3 regions of the Luteibacter sp. 621 genome follow, and region 1 is predicted to be linked to each of the others. Evidence: predicted binding sites of a transcription regulator. Region 1 holds the regulator's gene; each other region holds the start of a gene.
The links. Region 1 encodes FliA, which starts transcription of late flagellar genes. Its sites were predicted from a motif close to TAAAGTTTNNCNNNCNNNGGCCGATAA; they were not measured.
Positions count from the first base shown of each region.

Region 2: the regulator FliA is predicted to act here: its motif matches at 1,856-1,882, upstream of ABIE56_RS17535 (GGDEF domain-containing protein).
Region 3: the regulator FliA is predicted to act here: its motif matches at 1,426-1,452, upstream of ABIE56_RS02395 (GGDEF domain-containing protein).

Region 1 covers NZ_JBNDKI010000024.1:21,819-25,095, forward strand. The annotation lists gene flhF (flagellar biosynthesis protein FlhF) at 1-679, shown strand, start outside; gene ABIE56_RS19880 (MinD/ParA family protein) at 749-1,624, shown strand; gene ABIE56_RS19885 (RNA polymerase sigma factor FliA) at 1,621-2,352, shown strand; gene cheY (chemotaxis response regulator CheY) at 2,383-2,784, shown strand; gene ABIE56_RS19895 (protein phosphatase CheZ) at 2,794-3,277, shown strand, end outside.
Region 2 covers NZ_JBNDKI010000018.1:106,745-110,021, reverse strand. The annotation lists gene ABIE56_RS17540 (TonB-dependent receptor plug domain-containing protein) at 1-1,637, shown strand, start outside; gene ABIE56_RS17535 (GGDEF domain-containing protein) at 1,909-3,277, shown strand, end outside.
Region 3 covers NZ_JBNDKI010000002.1:22,355-25,631, reverse strand. The annotation lists gene sodC (superoxide dismutase [Cu-Zn] SodC) at 1-66, shown strand, start outside; gene ABIE56_RS02395 (GGDEF domain-containing protein) at 219-1,286, opposite strand; gene ABIE56_RS02390 (oxygenase MpaB family protein) at 1,591-2,517, opposite strand; gene ABIE56_RS02385 (CorA family divalent cation transporter) at 2,521-3,277, opposite strand, start outside.

The DNA.
Region 1 (3,277 bases):
CAACTTCGACACCGTCGGTGGCGGCATCACTGCTTTCGTCGGGACCACGGGCGTGGGCAAGACCACCAGTATTGCCAAGCTGGCGGCTCGCGCCGTGCTTCGCCACGGTGCGTCCAACGTCGCGCTGATCAGTGCCGATCAGTACCGTATTGGCGCTGGCGCCCAACTGGAACATTACGGCCGCCTGCTTGGCGTGCGCGTGTACAACGCGCACGACGCGCAGAGCCTGCGCAACGTACTGTTGCAACTGCGTGGCAAGCATACGGTGCTCATTGATACCGCGGGCCTTGCGGGCAACGATCCGAAGCTGCAGCAGCAGTTCGAGACGTTGCGCGCCATGGCCGATGTGCGCGTGTGCCTGGTGCTCGCCGCCAACGCTCAGGCCCAGGCGATCGACGGCGCCGTGCGCGCCTACGCCCCCCTGAAGCCACAAAGCGCCATCCTCACCAAGCTCGACGAGACGCCCCTGCTGGGTGGCGCGCTCTCGGCCCTTATCCGGCATAGCATGCCGCTGGACTACACCACGGATGGGCAGCGCGTGCCCGAGGACATCGCGTCCGCCGATGCGCGCAAACTGGTCTGCCTGGCAGCCCAGATGCTCAAGCAGCGCAACGACGAACCGGATGACGCCATACTTGCCGATCGTTTCGGCTTCGCATCCGCTCCGGCCCTGGCCTGATCGCAGAATCTGACGAACGTGACTACGGCAACCGCAACCGCAACTTCTTTCACGGCAGTGAACTCCTTCATGACCACACACGTCGACAACTCCCAGGCCGCCGGTCTTAACTGGCTCGCCGACCGCCGTCCCACGCGCAGCATCGCGATCGCGGGCGGCAAGGGCGGTGTTGGCAAGACCACGGTGGCCGTGAACCTTGGCATGGCCCTGGCCATGGGCGGCCGCGATGTGCTGCTTCTGGATGCCGACCTGGGCATGGCCAATATCGATGTGCTGCTGGGCCTGCAGCCCACGCGCCACCTGGGCCATATGCTCGAGGGTGCTTGTGCCATAGAGGATCTGGTGCTTGATGCGCCCCATGGCCTGAAGGTGATCCCAGCCACGTCGGGCACCCGCCGCATGGCCCAACTGCCGAACATCGAGCACGCCGCCGTCATCCGCGCCTTCGACGAATACCCGCTGGCGCCCGAATACCTCATCGTCGATACCGCAGCGGGCATTTCCGACAGCGTATCGATGTTCGCCGCCGCATCCGACGAGGTGGTGGTGGTCGTTTGCGACGAGCCGGCCTCGTTGACTGACGCCTATGCGCTGATCAAGGTCCTCTCGCGTGAGTTCGCGGTGAACCGCTTCCGCATCGTGGCCAACATGGTCCGCCATGCGCAGGAAGGGCGCCAGCTGTTCGAAAAGCTTTCCCGGGTGACCAACCGCTTCCTGGATGTGTCGCTCGATTTCATGGGCATGGTGCCGCACGACGAGTACCTGCGCCAGGCGATTCGCCGCCAGTCGGCGGTGGTCGACGCCTGGCCGAGCAGCCGTTCAGCGGTGGGATTCAAGAATTTGGCCAGGTCGGTCGATACATGGGGTGAACCCGAACCCCGTGGTCAGGGTCGCATCGGCTTTTTTGCCGGGCGCGAACACGTGGGGGGAGGGCTGCCGTTGTGAGTGTCGCGAGCGAATACCTTGAAATTACTAAGGTTCCGGCCGATCAACTGGTAAAAACGCACGCGCCGTTGGTGCGCCGGATCGCCTATCACCTGATGGGCCGCCTGCCGCCCAGCGTCGATGCAAACGACCTTATGCAGGCCGGCATGATCGGTTTGCTTGAGGCGGCAAGGAATTATTCGCCGACTCGCGCGGCCAGCTTCGAAACCTATGCGGGTATCCGCATACGTGGCGCCATGCTGGATGAACTGCGCAAGACGGATTGGACCCCGCGCTCTGTCCACAGGAAATTGCGCGAGGTGGCGGAAGTCACAAGGCAGATCGAAAACGAAACGGGCGGCGACGCCGATGATCTCGAGGTCATGAAGCGCCTCGGCATCGACGCCATGGAATACAACCAGATCCTGGCAGACGCGGCGAGTGCGCGGTTGCTGAGCCTTACGGCGCCGGAAGGCGACGAGGGTTCCGCCATCGATGTTGCCGACCCGGATGCCACGGGCCCGGATGGGTTGTTCGAGAAGGACGGCATGCGCCATGCGCTGGCCGAATCGATCGACGGCCTGCCCGAGCGCGAAAAGCTGGTGATGTCGCTGTACTACGATGACGAACTCAACCTGAAGGAAATCGGTGCGGTGTTGGGAGTTAGCGAATCGCGCGTGTGCCAGATCCATGGCCAGGCTTTGATTCGCCTCCGTGCACGCATGTCGGGTTGGAAAGACAAACACTAAGAAATACGCGGCTGTAAGGCGGAGAGCGCTTTGGACAAGAACATGAAAATCCTCGTGGTGGACGATTTCTCCACCATGCGGCGAATCGTCCGTAACTTGCTGGTAGAGCTGGGTTTCACCAACACGCTCATCCAGGAGGCGGAAGATGGCAACGCGGCGCTGGCGCTCCTGCGCTCGCAGCCCATCGACCTGGTGGTCACCGACTGGAACATGCCGAACATGACCGGCATCGACCTGCTGCGTGCCATTCGCGCGGATGCCAGCCTGAAATCGCTGCCGGTGCTGATGGTCACCGCCGAGAACAATCGCGACCAGATCATCGCGGCCGCGCAGAGCGGCGTGAACGGTTACGTCGTGAAGCCGTTCACGGCCGTCACGCTGAAGGAAAAGCTCGACAAGATCTTCGAACGACTCGCCGCGGCCGCGGGCTAAGGGACTGACATGAATACGATGATTTCCGCTGGCCAGGATGTGGCACCCGAACTGCGTGAGCTGCTGGATGCCGACGACAGTGCGGCGTTCGAACAGGCGCTCGATCGCCTGATCCGCAGCCGTGAGCAACATCTGTTCCTGGCCCTGGGCCACCTCGCGCGCGACCTGCACGAATCCGCCCGTCGCCTCGCCTCGGATATTTCGAGCGATGGCGTGCCCGGCACCATGAGCGATGCGCGCAAGCACCTGCGCGATGTGCTCGAGATGAGCTCGCAGGCCGCCCACCGCACGCTCGATTTCAGCGAGAAGCTGCGCCCGCAGGCGCAGGCCCTCGCAAAACAGGCCGATGAGCTGCTGGTGCTCGACCAGGCCGATCCTGCCTTCACCGCCAACGCCACGTCGCTGGCGGTACGCGTCGGCGATTTCGCGCAGAACTGCGATATCGGCTTTGGCGAAATGGTGGAGGCGCAGTCCTGGCAGGATCTCTCCGGCC
Region 2 (3,277 bases), on a different contig from region 1:
CAACCTTCACTGATCCGCGCCACACCTCGCGGAACACGAACCTGCGCTTCGATGTCACCTACCACATCGGTGATCACCTGATCACCGCCGGCATCGATAACCAGACCGTGCGTGACCTGAACGATGGTGACACCACCTCTGGTCCGGGCTACGAGTGGATCTACTCGCATGTGGATCCGGCGACGCCGCTCCTCGATAACGGCACGGCTTTCGTCGGCGCACCTGGCGATTATCCGAACGGTGGCGAAGGCTACATCGTCAACCACGAAATCTACCGTACCGCCGCATCGGTCAAGGTAACGCAGCGCGCGCAGTACATCGAAGATGCGTGGCAGGTGAACGACCGCTGGCTGGTGAAGATCGGCCTGCGCAACGATCAGTTCACTAACTACAACCCGGATGGCGTGGCCTACCTTAAGCTCACCAGCCCGCAGTGGGCTCCGCGACTGGGCGCCACGTGGGATGTGAACGGCGACTCGTCGATGAAGGTGTTCGCGAACGTGGGCCGTTACTACCTCGCGCTGCCTGCCAGCGTGGCGCTGCGTTCGGCCGGTTCGTCGCTGTACACGAACCAGTACTACACCTATACCGGCATCGATTCGCTGGGCGTGCCGACCGGCCTGACCGAGATCACCGCCTCGACGGGCGGCCCGGTATCGAGCAACGCCGAGTACGGCCAGCCGCGCGATCCCAAGACCGCTGCATCGAGCAACCTCAAGTCCGAGTTCCAGGATGAAGCGATCCTTGGCTTCCAGACGGAGCTGACCCCGGAGTGGGTGGCCGGTGCCAAGGTGACCTGGCGCAAGCTGCGCAACGCGATCGATGACGTGGCCGACGCCGATACGATCTACAACAAGGCCGTTTCGCTCGGCTACGACGTGGATCCGGCCAACGTGCAGGGCGGTTACCTGTTCAACCCGGGCCGTTCGAACACGTTCAAGATTTCCGACGGCAACGGCGGCTACTTTGACGTACCGGTGACCAACGCGGACTTCGGCTTCCAGAAGCTCAAGCGCAAGTACTACGGCGTCGACCTCTCGCTCGAGCATCCGTTCGATGGCAAGTGGCAGGCGAAGGCCATCTATACGTTCAGCCGCAGCTACGGCAACTCCGAAGGCCAGGTGAAGTCGGATATCGGCCAGGATGACATCTCGGCGACGCAGGACTGGGACTTCGCCTCCCTGATGAGCTACGCCAATGGTGCACAGTCCAACGATCAGAAACACGTGCTTAAGCTGTACGGCTCGTACCAGATCACACCTGAGTTCCTGGTGGGTGCGGTAATCAGCGTGGCATCCGGCAAGCCGCGGACCTGCCTCGGCTACTACGGTGAGGGTGAGACATCGCCTGCGTACCCCGGCCCGTACTACCACTGGTGCGGCGGCGAGCCGTCGCCCCCGGGTACGTACCGCTACCCGTGGCAGAAGAACGTCAGCCTGAACGCCGAGTACCGTCCGGCCTTCGCCGACCACAAGCTCGCGTTCAACGTCATGGTCTACAACGTCTTTAACCAGACCGTCGTGACCACGGCTTACCCCTACTACGGCAGCTCGGCGGCACCGCTGTCGCGTTACGACAGCGCGCTGTACCGCACCACGCCGCGTTACGTCCGCTTCGGCCTGACCTACGATTTCTAAGGTCATGTGCTGACGCAAGGAAAGGCAGCCAGGGATGGCTGCCGATCCGCAAGTCCGGGAGGAAGTGTGGGGCACCAGAACCCTGCCACTGCCGGCGGCGAACACGAACACCGAATTCGCTGAATCTCCCCATGACCCGCGTCCCGAACGCGGGTTTTTTTATGCGCCCGAAACAAGCGCTGTCACATATCAGAAATAATTGATTTAGAAAGAGTTTCTAAAGTAATAAGCAGGGTTGCCGTTAACGGAACAGTTCCCCGGCCATCCCGCCATGCCCAACAGCCAGCCACCTCCCAGCCGTGAACCGTCACCGATCGAGCAAGTGCTCTCGGGGGCTGCGCTGTCGGCTGTGTTCCAGCCGGTGATTCGCGTGGACGATGGCGAGGTCGTGGCCTATGAAGGGTTGATACGTTGCGCCGCGCCGCAGCTGGATTTATCCCCGACCGATCTGCTCGACCTGGCGCGGGCGCGTGGCCGGCTTGGGGAATTCGAACTCGTGGCCGCGCATTGCGTCGCTGAGCGATTCGTGGCGCTCGGCCTGCCGGGGCGCCTGCTGGTAAACCTGAGCGCGCAGGCGGTGATGCACGAAGGGCTGGGCGCCGATGACGTGATTGCTGCGCTGTCGGTGCCGGGTCTTGATCTCGGCCGGGTCACGATCGAGCTGACCGAGCGCGATATCGTGGAGAACGCGGCAAGGCTTGCCCATGCGTTGGGCTTCCTGCGAGCACGCGGCGTGCGGATCGCGCTGGATGATTTCGGTAACGGCCACTCGAACTTCGAGATGTGGAACGAAATCCACCCGGAGGTGGTGAAGATCGACCGCTACCTGATCAACGGCCTGGCCAGCAGCGCGGAACGCCTCGCAATCGTGCGCGCCCTATGCTCGGTGGCCGAGACGCTCGGTGCCGATCTCGTCGGCGAGGGCGTGGAGGATGAAGCTGACCTGCACATGTTGCGCGAACTCGGCATCCCCTATGCGCAAGGCTTCCTCATCGCACGGCCAACCAGTGAGCCGGGCGGCGACATGCCGGCCCACCTGGCGGCGGCTTTCACGCGCACGCACGTCCCCGTGCCGCCACAACCCGTCGGTCCCGTGTCGGCACGGCCCTTTACGGCGGGGCATATGCTGGTCGAGGCACCCCCGGTCGCGCCGCGCCAAAGCAACGATGATGTGGCCGACATCTTCGTCGCACACCCGCGCTTGCACGCCGTCGCGGTGGTCGATGCGGGCGTGCCGGTAGGCATCATCAACCGCCGTACATTCACCGAACGCATGGCGCAGCCCTTCGCGCGCGAGTTGTACGGCCGCAAGCCGTGCACGAGCTTCATGCACGCCGAGCCGCTGGTGTGCCCGGAGGACATGCCGCTGCAGAGCATGGCCGACATCCTGCGCGGGGAAGACCAGCGTTACCTCAGCGATGGCTTTGTCATCACCTCCGCTGGCCTGTATCTCGGCCTGGGTACCGGTGAATCCCTCGTGCGGCGCGTGACCGAGATCCGGGTGGAGGCGGCGCGCTACGCCAATCCGCTGACATTCCTACCGGGGAACCTACCGGTCACCGAGCACATCAACCGCCTTCTGCAGACGGGCCGGCCGTTCGCGGTGGCGTATTTCGACCTCGATAACTTCAAGCCCTTCA
Region 3 (3,277 bases), on a different contig from region 1:
TACGCCGACCAGCCGAAACCGCTGGGCGGTGGCGGGGATCGCATTGCGTGCGGTGTGGTGAAGTAAGCCTGGGCGATATCGCACATCGGATCGCGCGCAAGCGCGCTCCTACAGGGTTGCGTGTGTAGGAGCGTGCTTGCACGCGATGGGCGTTGCCGCAGCGTGGATCGCGCGAGCACGCTCCTAAAGGACGGCTGTTGTCGCAGCGCGCCACTGGCTTAGAACAGATCGATACTACCCAGTGCCACCGGCGCGCCCAGCTGGCCGCGTTCGGTCAGCGTTTCGAAACCCTGCACGCTGTTCCGGCCATTCTGTTTGGCGTAGTAAAGCGCCTTGTCGGCGCGATCGAGCACGATCTCGGGGTAGTCGTTCTCACTGATGCGCGCATAGCCAATGCTCACGGTGACGTGGCCGACCTGCGGAAACGCCCAGTTCGCCACGTGCTCACGGAACCGTTCCAGAGCACCGGCGGCCGCGGCCTCGTCTTCCGAGGCGATCAGCATCACGAATTCTTCGCCGCCGAACCGGAACAGCACGTCGTTCTGGCGGAAACACGCGCGCATCTGCTGGGCGAGCATCAGGATCACCTCGTCGCCATAGACATGGCCCCAGGTATCGTTGATCCGCTTGAAGTGGTCGATATCGAGGATGGCGAGGTAGATCTGCGCGACGTCGTCACAGGCCAGGCGGCGCTCTTCATCCTTGCGCAGCACGCGGGCGCGTTGGCGTTGCAGCTTCAGGAGGCGCTGCAGGCGCTGTTCGAAGCTGCGGCGGTTGTACAGGCCGGTGAGCTTGTCGCGCTCGCTCTCGTTGAGCAGGGCAATGTAGTTGGCGTAGATACGGGCAAAGCCCTCCACCATCACCCGCACGTTATCCAGCGTGTCGTCGGCTTCGAGCATGAGCGCACCAATGGCGACATGCTCGCGGATGATCGGCACCACCAGGCGGCAACGCCCCTCGTCGGTCACATCGGATATGACTTCCAGCGTTTCCATGGCGCACACGATCGTGTCCACCGGGTCGCCATCGCGCATGGGCTCCACGGCTTCCACCACGCAGCGGCCATCGTCGTTGCGCGTGCACACGGTGAGCGATTCCACCGGGTGTTGCAGGCTATCGCCCGCCTTGCATAGCGTGACGTTCTTCACCGCCACCAGCTCGGCCATGGATAGCACCAGGCTGTGATCCAGTGCATCGATATCGCGGTGATGGGTGAACTCGGCCACGGAGGCGAGCAGCCGGGATTCCGGCATGCCACCGGCGAGCGAATGCCAGGGCGCCGTCACAGCAGGCCCGTGCCCGCGACCCCATGGCCGCCGTTGAACGTAAGAAGTCGCACCGAACCCATCCTCCCCCGAGAAGGCCCCCTGTCAGGCCTGGTGATCGCGACGCACCGGGAAGCTGCCCACTTCCCCTTACTTACGTATAGCGACCGGCAAGCCAACAACTTTAATGCAATTTCTCACGAATGGGTGAGAACTGCGATGCAGGTCTCATAGGATGGCCTTCACATATCAGGAGAGCCCCTGTAGGAGCGCGCTGGCGCGCGATGGTTCTTGCCGCGAGCACCCATCGCGCGCAAGCGCGCTCCTACACGGTGGCCCTGGGCCACGTTGTGAGGATCCCGCGGTCGACGCCGACGCGGCGGCAGGAGCGGGTGGCGACGCCTTCGTTCAGCGCCGCACGGAACAGGGGCGCCATGCCGCGCAGGGTCGCGGCGGCCATGCGCCCCTTTAGCTGGTCGGCCGGGGTGCGGCGCAGCAGTTCGCTGGCCCACGCAGGCAACAGGTGCGCGCCCGCATGCAGGAACACATCGCGCGAGAGCCCGGCCAGGGGGACCGGTAGGTCCAGGTCGGCCAGTACCTCGAGCACCACGCGCGTGCGCTCGGTGTAGGCGAGGGTGGGGATGACATCGCGTACGTAGTCATCCATCGCGGCAACGGACCCGGGCACATCGCGTGCGCCCAGTGCTTCCGCAACCCGGCGGGTTTCATTGAAATAGGCGTCGGCCATCGCCCGGGGTACCGCCATCGGGCCGTACGTGCGGAACCCGGCCAGGAAGCTCGCCATTTCACTGACGTGCACCCAGGTGAGCAGGTCCGGGTCGTCGGCGGAGTAGGGCGCGCCAGCCTCATCGACGCCACGCACCTGCGCATGGATGCCACGCACGTGCGCGATCATCCGGTGGGCTTCCGCCGTGGGCGCGTAGGTGGTTCCACCCACGAACGCGGTGGTGCGGCGCAGTCGGCCGACGAGGTCGGTGCGGAAGTTCGAGTGATCCCACACGCCCGCCAGCGCGCGTGGGTGCAGGGTCTGCAGGTACAGCGCGCACAGCCCGCCGGCCAGCATGCCGCAGAAATCGTTATGGATGCGCCACGTGACCGAATCGGGGCCGAACAGGCCCGGGTCACCCGCCGGGTGCTCGTAATCGATCCCGCCCGAAGGCGGCTTGGGGAACGCGGTCATGACCCAGCGCCGGATCGGCGCGGTGGCAGGGCGTAGCAGGTGGCCGAGCATGCTTTAGTCCCCCGACCACCAGCCACGCCACTTAAAGAACAGCACGGGCAGCGCCATGCTGATGAGCATGACGCCGATCGCCATGGGGTAGCCCCAGTGCCAGTTGAGCTCGGGCATGTCCTTGAAGTTCATGCCCCAGATGCCAGCCAGGATCAGCGGCGGAATGGTGGCGACGGAGGTGACCGTCAGCACTTTCATCACGTGGTTCTGATCGGTGCTGATGAAGCCCAGGGTGGCATCGAGCAGGAATTGCAGCTTGTTGGTGAGCTGGTCGTCGAACTCATCCAGCGTGCGCAGGTCGTGGTCCACCACGCGCAGGCGCACTTCCACCGCATCGGCCATCCAGTCGGGCTTCTTCGCCCGTACGAACGAGACGATGCGCTGCACCCCAAGCATCGAGGAGCGGTTGCGCGCCTGCATGCCTTCCAGGCGGCCCACCTCCAACATGCAGTCGCGAAGCACGGGCGTACCCAGGCGCTCAGGAGTGAACACCCGGTCGGAAAGCTTCTTCAGTTCCGCGGAGACATCTTCCATGCGTTGCGCGCCGAGGTTCACGATCGCTTCGATCAACGTGGCCAGCACATCGGCGCTGGATTCCCACTTCTGGTGCTCGCAACTGGCATTGGCCAGGTCGAACGCCGGCGATTCGGTGAAGCGCAGCGTCATCAGCACATGGTTGGTCACCACGATGCCCACCGGTTGCGCGGCGTGGCCGTTGTTCGTGTCGGCGAAGTAGGGGATCGATAGGTACATGGCGTCG